Regions from separate parts of the Pseudomonas sp. YY-1 genome, predicted to be linked through region 2. Evidence: riboswitches for the same ligand, from Rfam matches in the RefSeq annotation. Region 2 holds a riboswitch; the other holds the start of a gene.
The links. A riboswitch is a leader RNA that binds a small molecule or an ion and turns the genes downstream of it on or off. The one in region 2 is predicted to bind cobalamin.

Region 1 (4,208 bases), on a different contig from region 2:
AGAGGCCATCGGCGGTGCCGTCGGTGGCGGCGGACAGGTCGGTGCTGGGAAATACGCGCGCCAGCTCGGCGGCGGTCACGCCACTGCCGGCCAGCTCATCGCCGCCCTCGACCACGTATGGGTAAGGAATGTTCTGCTGGCTGCGGCCGACTTCCACACGCAGGGTGAAGTCGTTCATCAATGGGCGCAGCTGCTCCAGCAAGTATTTGCGAAAGGCCGCCGGCTGGGTCACCGTGATGGCGTAGGTGCCCGGCACCTGTACCTTGGCATAGGCGCGCACGGTGGTCGGCACCTCGCCCTGGCACAGGTAGGTCAGGCGCAATTCGGGGTAGCGAAACAGACAGTGCTCGCTGGCATCGGGGCGGATGCGCTCCTTGAGGTAGCGCTTGAGAGCGTGGCTCAGGGCGCCAGTGGCCTCCTGGTGCAACGCGGCGAGGCGGTCGACTGCTTCTTCGGGGGTATGGGCAATGATGAAATCATCTGAGCAGGCTTTCACTGTGCATCTTCCTGACTGAACGTACGCGCCTATCTTGCCTGCATACGGTGACGAAAACATAGCGCGACAGACCTCACATCGCGCTGCCAACGACTAGGCTTGGAGCAATTGCCCAGAGGTCATCTTCATGCGTCGTGCAATCGTTGTGCTGTTGGTCGTGGCCTCGTGCTCAAGCACTCAAGCTGGTGAACTCGATGGCCACTACCGGGCCACGCTCGACGGCCAGTCGAGCGAGCTGATCCTGCGCCAGAACGACACCATGGTGGAAGGCGAGTACGTGGAGAACCAGCATCTACGCCTGATCGTCAAAGGCCGTTACGACGGCAAACTGCTACGTGCCGAGATCAGCGACCCACAGACCGGCCTGCTGCTGGCCAACATGAACGCCACCTATGCCAACGCCATGCTCAACACCAGCATTGCGGCGCGCAATCCCCGCAACGGCGAGGCGCTGGAACGCCAGGCATTGTTCCAGCGCGAAGCCGCAACAACGGCGGCGACGCCTTCCGTCGCAGGCGCTCAGGATTCGGCGCTGGTCGGCACCTGGGTGCACGAGAAGATCATCAACAGCGGCGGCGCCAACTTCGCCTCGTTCAACACCCTGATGACCCTTCAACTGAATGCCGACGGTAGCGTCACGCAGTGGAGTCGCTCGGTCGGCGGCGGCAGCGACTGGAGCTACGACAGCCCCGGCGAGATGCAGTACAGCGGTCACTGGCGCAGCCAGGACGGCATGCTGATGGTGCGCCTGAGTGGCGCCACCGATTATCAACCTGCCGCCTACTACCGCTTCAGCGACCAGTACCTGGTCACCGAGAGCAATACCGGCAAGATGATCTGGCAGCGCCGCCGCTGAGTGACGGGGTCAGGCAGTCTGATGCAGGCGCACGTTGAACAGCGGCCCCTGGCTGAAGCGCGACAGCGCCTTGGCCCCGGCCAGCACACCCAGGTCGATCAGCGGTTCGACCAGGATCACGCTCATATAGGCCAGACCGAAACTGCCCACGGCCGCCAGGTTCTCGCTGGAGAAGCCGTGACCGTAGAAGGCCCAGAACGCAACCCAGGCGACGATGCCGCCCTGATAGGCAGTCGACAGCGCCAGCGCCTGCTTGTAGGAAAGATCGACGTACGCGGTGCCGGGCGCAACGATGCGCTTGGCCAGCAGGCTGATGCCCCACAGCGGGATCAGCAGCGTGGTGACGTTCATGCCGTACTGCGGCAGGTCGAACTGAGCGAACAGCAGCCCCTGCAGCAGCAAACCAGCCGCCAGACCGATGGCTGCGGCACCAGCGCCGAACAGCAACAACAAGGTAGAACCAAGGATCAGGTGCACCTCGGAAACGCCCACCGCATGATGCGGAAACACCTCGAAGAAGCAGAACACCAGCGCGGTGGTCAGCAGGCTGCGCAGCGCCAGGGCGGCGGCACCACCGTTGCTGCGGACGCTGTCCAGGGCGAGTTTGGCGGTCAGGCCGAAAGCGGTGACGGCCGTTGCGTAGCTGAGCAGGATCTTGGCGCCTTCGACGACACCGGGTTCGATATGCATGCGAGTTCCTTTGCCGCGCCCACCGCGCGACGATTCGGATAGAGGGTGGGCGAAACGCCCGTTGTCGATGGCAGGTCTCCTGGCTCACGGCTTGGCACTCCGCCCGCCTTCCCGACCGGAGTCAGTGGCATGAGGGCATCGTTCGCCGCTTACAGTTGCGGGGGCAGCCAGGGCATTGGCGAGATTCGCCGCACCCTGTTCCCTTTTCATCCGCGTCACGTACGTGCACGCAGAACCATCAGCGGCAAGATTACTCGCCTGCCCGGCTAAAAAACAGCGTGCCGGGCAATCACATTCGGGCCTTGCTCAGGCCGGCAGCGTCACCACGGCCATGGTCACCGAAGCCTTGCTGTACAGGCGTTTCTCGCCGTTTTCCTCGCCGAACACCTCGGCCTCGACCACAGTCGCCTGGCGCCCGGCCTTGAGCACCTCGGCGCGGCAGAACAGGCGTTCACTGCGCGCCGGGCGTAGCAGGTTGACCTTGAACTCCAGGGTCAGCACCGTCTGCCCCTCGGCCACCAGCGTCGCGGCGGCAGCACCGGCCGCATGATCGGCCAGAGTGGTCTGTACACCAGCGTGGATGAAACCGTTCTGCTGCAGGTGGCGCGGCTGGATATCCAGCTCCGCCTCGACCCAACCTGGGCCGCAGTCGGTAGCTCGAATGCCCAGGTCGTTGATGAAGTTGGCATCGGCGAAGCCTCGCTCGACCAACTCGCGATAACGCGGATGTGCTTGCATGCGGGCCTCCGGTCAGGCCAGGTGCGGCGTGCTACGCGCCAGCAGCGCCTCGACGTCGACACCGCGTGGCAGGGTGCCATAGACGCGGCCACGGCCATCCAGGCGGCTGGCGATAAAGGCATCGGAGACGGTGGCGTTGCCCGCCTCCAGCAGCAGCTTGGCCTGCAGCGCCACAGCCATGTCTTCGGTGAGCTGGCGCGCGCGGTACTGGATATCGGCGGTATCGGCAAAATCGGCTTTCAGACGCTGGATATGTGCCTTCAGGCGAGCATCGCCATGGCCATCGCCCAGCTCGGCGAACAGCGCATCGAGCACGCCGGGCTCCTTGGACAATGCGCGCAGCACGTCCAGGCATTGCACGTTGCCGGAGCCTTCCCAGATCGAGTTGACCGGCGCTTCGCGGTACAGGCGCGGCAGGATGGTTTCCTCGACGTAACCGGCGCCGCCCATGCACTCGCTGGCCTCGTAGATCATTTCCGGCGCGCGCTTGCAGATCCAGTACTTGCCCACGGCTGTGACCAGACGAGCGAATTTGTCTTCCTGCGCGTCATGCTGGTGGTCGAGCGCGCGCCCCATGCGCATGCACAGCGCCAGCGCGGCTTCGCTCTCCAGCGCCAGGTCAGCCAGCACGTTCTGCATCAACGGCTGGTCGGCGAGCAGCTTGCCGCCCACCTGACGATGCGCGCAGTGGTGCGCGGCCTGGGTCAGCGCCTGGCGCATCAGGCTGCTGGAGCCGACCATGCAATCGAAGCGGGTCATGGCCACCATCTCGATGATGGTCGGCACACCGCGGCCTTCCTCGCCGAGCATCCAGGCGAAGGCGCCGCGGTACTCCACCTCACTGGAAGCGTTGGCCCAATTGCCCAGTTTGTTCTTCAGGCGCTGGATGTAGAACGCGTTGCGCGTGCCGTCCGGGCGGTGACGCGGCAGCAGGAAGCACGACAGGCCCTTGTCGGTGTAGGCCAGGGTAAGGAAGGCGTCGCACATCGGCGCCGAGCAGAACCATTTGTGGCCAACCAGCTCGTAGCCTTGCCCCGGCCCGCCAAGGCCGATGGGATAGGCGCGGGTGGTGTTGGCGCGCACGTCGGTGCCGCCCTGTTTCTCGGTCATGGCCATGCCGATGGTGACGCCGGTCTTCTGCTCCATCGGCAGGTTGCGCGGGTCGTACTCGGTGGCGAGGATCTTCGGCAGCCACTGCTCGGCCACGTTGGCTTGCAGGCGGATGGCGGGCACCGCGGCAAAGGTCATGGTCAGCGGGCAGCCACTGGCGGCCTCGGCCTGGCTGTGCATATAGGTCAGACCGGCGCGTGCGACGTGCGCGCCGGCGCGCGGGTCGGTCCAGGGCAGCGACGGCAGGCCGTGCTCGACCGCCGTACGCATCAGCTCGTGGTAGGCCGGATGGAACTCCACCAGATCGATACGATTACC
Region 2 (4,208 bases):
GCCATACCTGGCTCGTGCGCCTGGTAGCACACCACATCGCTCTGGCTACGCTCGCTGCGCCAGGCCAGGCCCTTGAAGCTGATGGCGGTGCCGATCAGTCGGCCATCCAGTTCGGGCAGTACCACGTGCATGGCCAGGTCGCGCGAGCCCAGGCCCTGGGCGCTGGCCTGCCACTGCGCCTGGTTGTCCAGCGAGCAGATGGCCTGCAGCACCGGGATATCGCGACGGAACACCCGCGCCTGCGGCGCCTCGGGGTTGGACAGGGCAAAGCCGGTGGTATTGATGATCAGCGCGGTGCTCGTCTCGCCCAGCCAGGCCTGCACCTGATCCAGGCAGGCCGCCTCCTTGAGGCTGGCCACGGCAATCGGCAGCGGGTTGAGGCCCTGCCGAACAAGGTGCGCGCAGAAGGTATCGACGAAGGCGGTGTTCGCCGATTGCACATGGTTGCGGTAGAACAGCAGCGCCACCACAGGCGCATCCGGTTGCCACTGCGCCTGCCAGTCAGCCAGCGCCGCCGGGCTGCGCTGCGGATGATAGAGGCCGACACGCGGCAGCGGTTGCGGCTCCTGCCAGCTGTCATCACGGCCCAGCCAGCGGCTGCCGATGCAGCGAAATAGCTGGCGAGCATTATCCAAGCCGCCCTGGCGCAGGTACTGCCAGAGGCGCTGGCTGTCTTCTTCACTGACGTTGCCGAGCGCATTCAGCTCCGGGTCGGGCTTGTCGTCACCGGGCACCATGATCACCGTAGCGCCGCGCGCGCCCAGTTCCACCAGGCGCTCGACGCCATAGCGCCAGTAACTCACCCCGCCATGCACGGAGATCAGGATGACCTTGGCATGCTGCAGCACCTGCTCGACGTAGAAATCGACCGAGGCGTTGTTGCTCAGTTGCGCCGGGCTGGCCAGGCGCAGGCTGGGGTAGTCGTCCGGCAGTTGCCGGGCGGCTTCAGCCAGCAACGACAGATGCGAATCCCCCGTGCACAGCAGCACCAGCTCGGCAGGCGTCTGGCCAAGGTCGGCGATGCTGTCGGCCGGCAGTTGGGCGCCGGGCTGGGTGCGCAGTAAGTGCATATTCGGCTCTGTGGGAGGGGGCTTTAGCCGCGATTGGTCTTAGCGCCGTAGGGTGGACTCAGTTATCCGGCGGACTGTTCGCTTCGCTCCTGAGTCCGCCCTACGATCAAGTACGCCCTACGCTCTGTATCAAGCCAGCGCCGCTTTCAGCTCGGCCTCGATAGCCGCGCGGTCGAGCTGCTGGCCGATCACCACCAGGCGGCTCAGGCGCGGCTCGTCGGCCTGCCAGGCGCGGTCGAAGTGGCGGTCGAAGCGCTGGCCAACGCCCTGCACCAGCAGGCGCATGGGTTTGCCAGGGATCGCCGCAAAGCCTTTAACCCGCAGAATGCCGTACTTGGCCACTGCGTCCTTCAGCGCGGCCAGCAGGCGCGCCTCCTCTGTTTCCGGTAGTTCCACGTGGAACGAGTCGAATTCTTCGTGATCGTGATCCTCGTCTTCATCGTCATGATGAGTACGGCGACTGTCGATATGCAGCTCGGTCTCGCTGTTCAGGCCCAGCAGCACATCCAACGGCAGTTCGCCGCCGTGCGCCTCGATCACCTTGACCGCCGGCGGTAGTTCTTCGGCCACCTCGGCACGTACGGCGGCCAGCGCCTCGACGTCGAGCAGGTCGGCCTTGTTGAGGATCACCAGGTCGGCGCTGGCCAGCTGGTCGGCGAACAGTTCGTGCAGCGGCGATTCGTGGTCGAGGTTGGGGTCGAGCTTGCGCTGTTCGTCCACTTGGTCGGGGAAGGCAGCGAAGGTGCCGGCGAGCACCGCCGGGCTGTCGACCACGGTGATCACCGCATCGACGGTGCAGGCGTTGCGGATTTCTGGCCAGTTGAAGGCCTGTACCAGCGGTTTGGGCAACGCCAGGCCGCTGGTCTCGATGAGGATATGGTCTAGGTCACCACGGCGCGCCACCAGCTCGCGCATCACCGGGAAGAACTCTTCCTGCACGGTGCAGCACAGGCAACCGTTGGCCAACTCGAAGACGCGGCCGTTGGCTTCCTCTTCGCTGCAACCAATGGAGCACTGCTTGAGGATCTCGCCATCGATGCCCAGCTCACCGAACTCGTTGACGATCACCGCGATACGGCGGCCGCCGGCATTGGCCAGCAGGTGACGCAGCAAAGTGGTTTTGCCGGCACCGAGAAAACCGGTGACGATGGTGACAGGCAGTTTGGCGAGGGTTTTCATGGAGGGCCCCGTGGCGTCGTTAAGTTCGGCGGACGGGTACGCGCAGGCGGGCACGCAAGGGCGTGCTGGCCGCGTCGGATCACCCCGTCCGAGCATGTGGCTGGTCTATCGAGGCAGGTCTCCTGGCTCACGGCTTGCGCTACGCGCATCCCTTCACCTTCCCGCTATAGAGCAGTGGTGCATTGAAGGGTTTAAGACCGTTTACAGTTGCGGGGGCAGCCAGGGCATCGACCCTGTTCCCTCTTAGCTCCCCGGCGGCTTGCCGGGAAGAACCTCGAAAGCGAGAAGGCTACGCAGGCCGCGGCGGCCGGTCAATCGCGGTTGACCGCTGGCAGGTGCCATGATGAGCTACGTCACCCTCCGACACGAATGCCGCTCATGACCGCCAGCCACCTCGATCCCCTTGCTGCCCCCTGGGTGGTTGCCGGCCTGGGCTGTCGACGTGGTTGTGCACAGGACGAACTACTCGACCTGCTGACTCACAGCCTGGCGCGATATGGGCTGACTGTGGATAACCTCGCGGGATTGGCCAGTATTGACCACAAGCACGGCGAAGCCGGTCTGCTAGGTCTGGCTGAAGGACTGGGTCTGGAGCTGGTTTTTTTCTCGCCCGAGCAACTAAGCACCTATCAAGCCATGACAGCCGGCAATGCATTCACCGAAGCCGTAACAGGCAGCCCCTCCGTAGCCGAGCCTTGCGCCCTCGCGCTGGCGGCGCGCATGGGAACTTCAGCCAGCCTGCTCGGCGAGAAAAACCGCAGCGCCAGCGCCACCTGTGCGCTGGCCACATTCGATTGAGAACCCGCATGACCGTCTACTTCATCGGCGCCGGCCCCGGCGATCCTGAACTGATCACCGTCAAGGGCCAACGCCTGATCCGTTCCTGCCCGGTCATTCTGTATGCCGGTTCGCTGGTGCCCGAGGCGGTGCTGCAGGGTCACAGTGCCGAGCAGGTGGTGAATACCGCCGAACTGAATCTTGGTGAAATCATCAACCTGCTGCATCAGGCCCATAAGCGCGGCCAGGATGTAGCCCGCGTGCATTCCGGCGACCCTTCACTGTATGGCGCCATTGGCGAACAGATTCGCGAGCTGCGCGCCTTGGGCATTCCCTTCGAGATCATTCCCGGCGTCACCGCCACAGCCGCCTGCGCGGCGCTGCTGGAAAGTGAACTGACCCTGCCCGGCATCGCCCAGACGCTGATCCTCACCCGCTACGGCACCACCTCGCCGATGCCCGAGGGTGAGCAGTTGCATGACCTGGCCAGACACCGCGCGACCATGGCCATCCATCTCGGCGTACGCCAGCTACCGGCGATCGTGGCCGAATTGCTGCCGCACTACGGCGCCGACTGCCCCATCGCGGTTATCCACAGAGCGAGCTGGCCGGACCAGGACTGGGTATTGGGTACCCTGGCCGACATCGAAGCCAAGGTCGCGACCAAGGATTTCCGCCGTACGGCGTTGATCCTCGTTGGTCACGTGCTCGATCCAGGCGCCTTCGCCGAGTCGGCGCTGTACGACGCCGCCCATCGGCATCTCTACCGCCCCGGTCGCGACTGACTTGGCGATAAACCGCACAAATGCACGAAAGCCGCGCAATCATTGATGGTCGGCGACTTATCAACAAGAAATTATGAAAGTTATCCAAGACTATTGTGGATAGCCATTTCTCGAGGGTTCAGTTTTTGTACAACTGGCTGAAAGGCCCGCAGTTACGGGGTTTCAGCCAGGTATCACGAGGATATCCACAGGATGATCCACGGCATTTGTTAACAACCCATTGTCGACTATCGGTAACCCACTCTGGACCCTGACCATTTGAGCGGGAGACCCTCACACCCAGCACAGATATATCCATTTACATTGATTGCCACCGAGCCACTGCTACGCCTGGGCACTGAGCCGGTAAAGTTCGAGGACGCAACCACATCGGCCATCGGGGAGAGAACAATGTCCG

Region 1: it holds a riboswitch for cobalamin, as region 2 does, so the genes downstream of both, CXP40_RS09555 (energy-coupling factor ABC transporter permease) here and cobW (cobalamin biosynthesis protein CobW) in region 2, are expected to answer to the same signal.

Annotation. Positions count from the first base shown of each region.
Region 1 is NZ_PJLX01000005.1:203,647-207,854, reverse strand. It holds gene amn (AMP nucleosidase) at 1-556, opposite strand, end outside; gene CXP40_RS09560 (hypothetical protein) at 624-1,352, shown strand; gene CXP40_RS09555 (energy-coupling factor ABC transporter permease) at 1,362-2,042, opposite strand; cobalamin riboswitch at 2,094-2,297, opposite strand; gene CXP40_RS09550 (PaaI family thioesterase) at 2,349-2,780, opposite strand; gene CXP40_RS09545 (acyl-CoA dehydrogenase family protein) at 2,793-4,208, opposite strand, start outside.
Region 2 is NZ_PJLX01000008.1:32,105-36,312, reverse strand. It holds gene cobN (cobaltochelatase subunit CobN) at 1-1,070, opposite strand, end outside; gene cobW (cobalamin biosynthesis protein CobW) at 1,200-2,249, opposite strand; cobalamin riboswitch at 2,344-2,541, opposite strand; gene CXP40_RS12925 (cobalamin biosynthesis protein) at 2,628-3,047, shown strand; gene cobM (precorrin-4 C(11)-methyltransferase) at 3,056-3,811, shown strand; gene CXP40_RS12915 (AraC family transcriptional regulator) at 4,202-4,208, shown strand, end outside.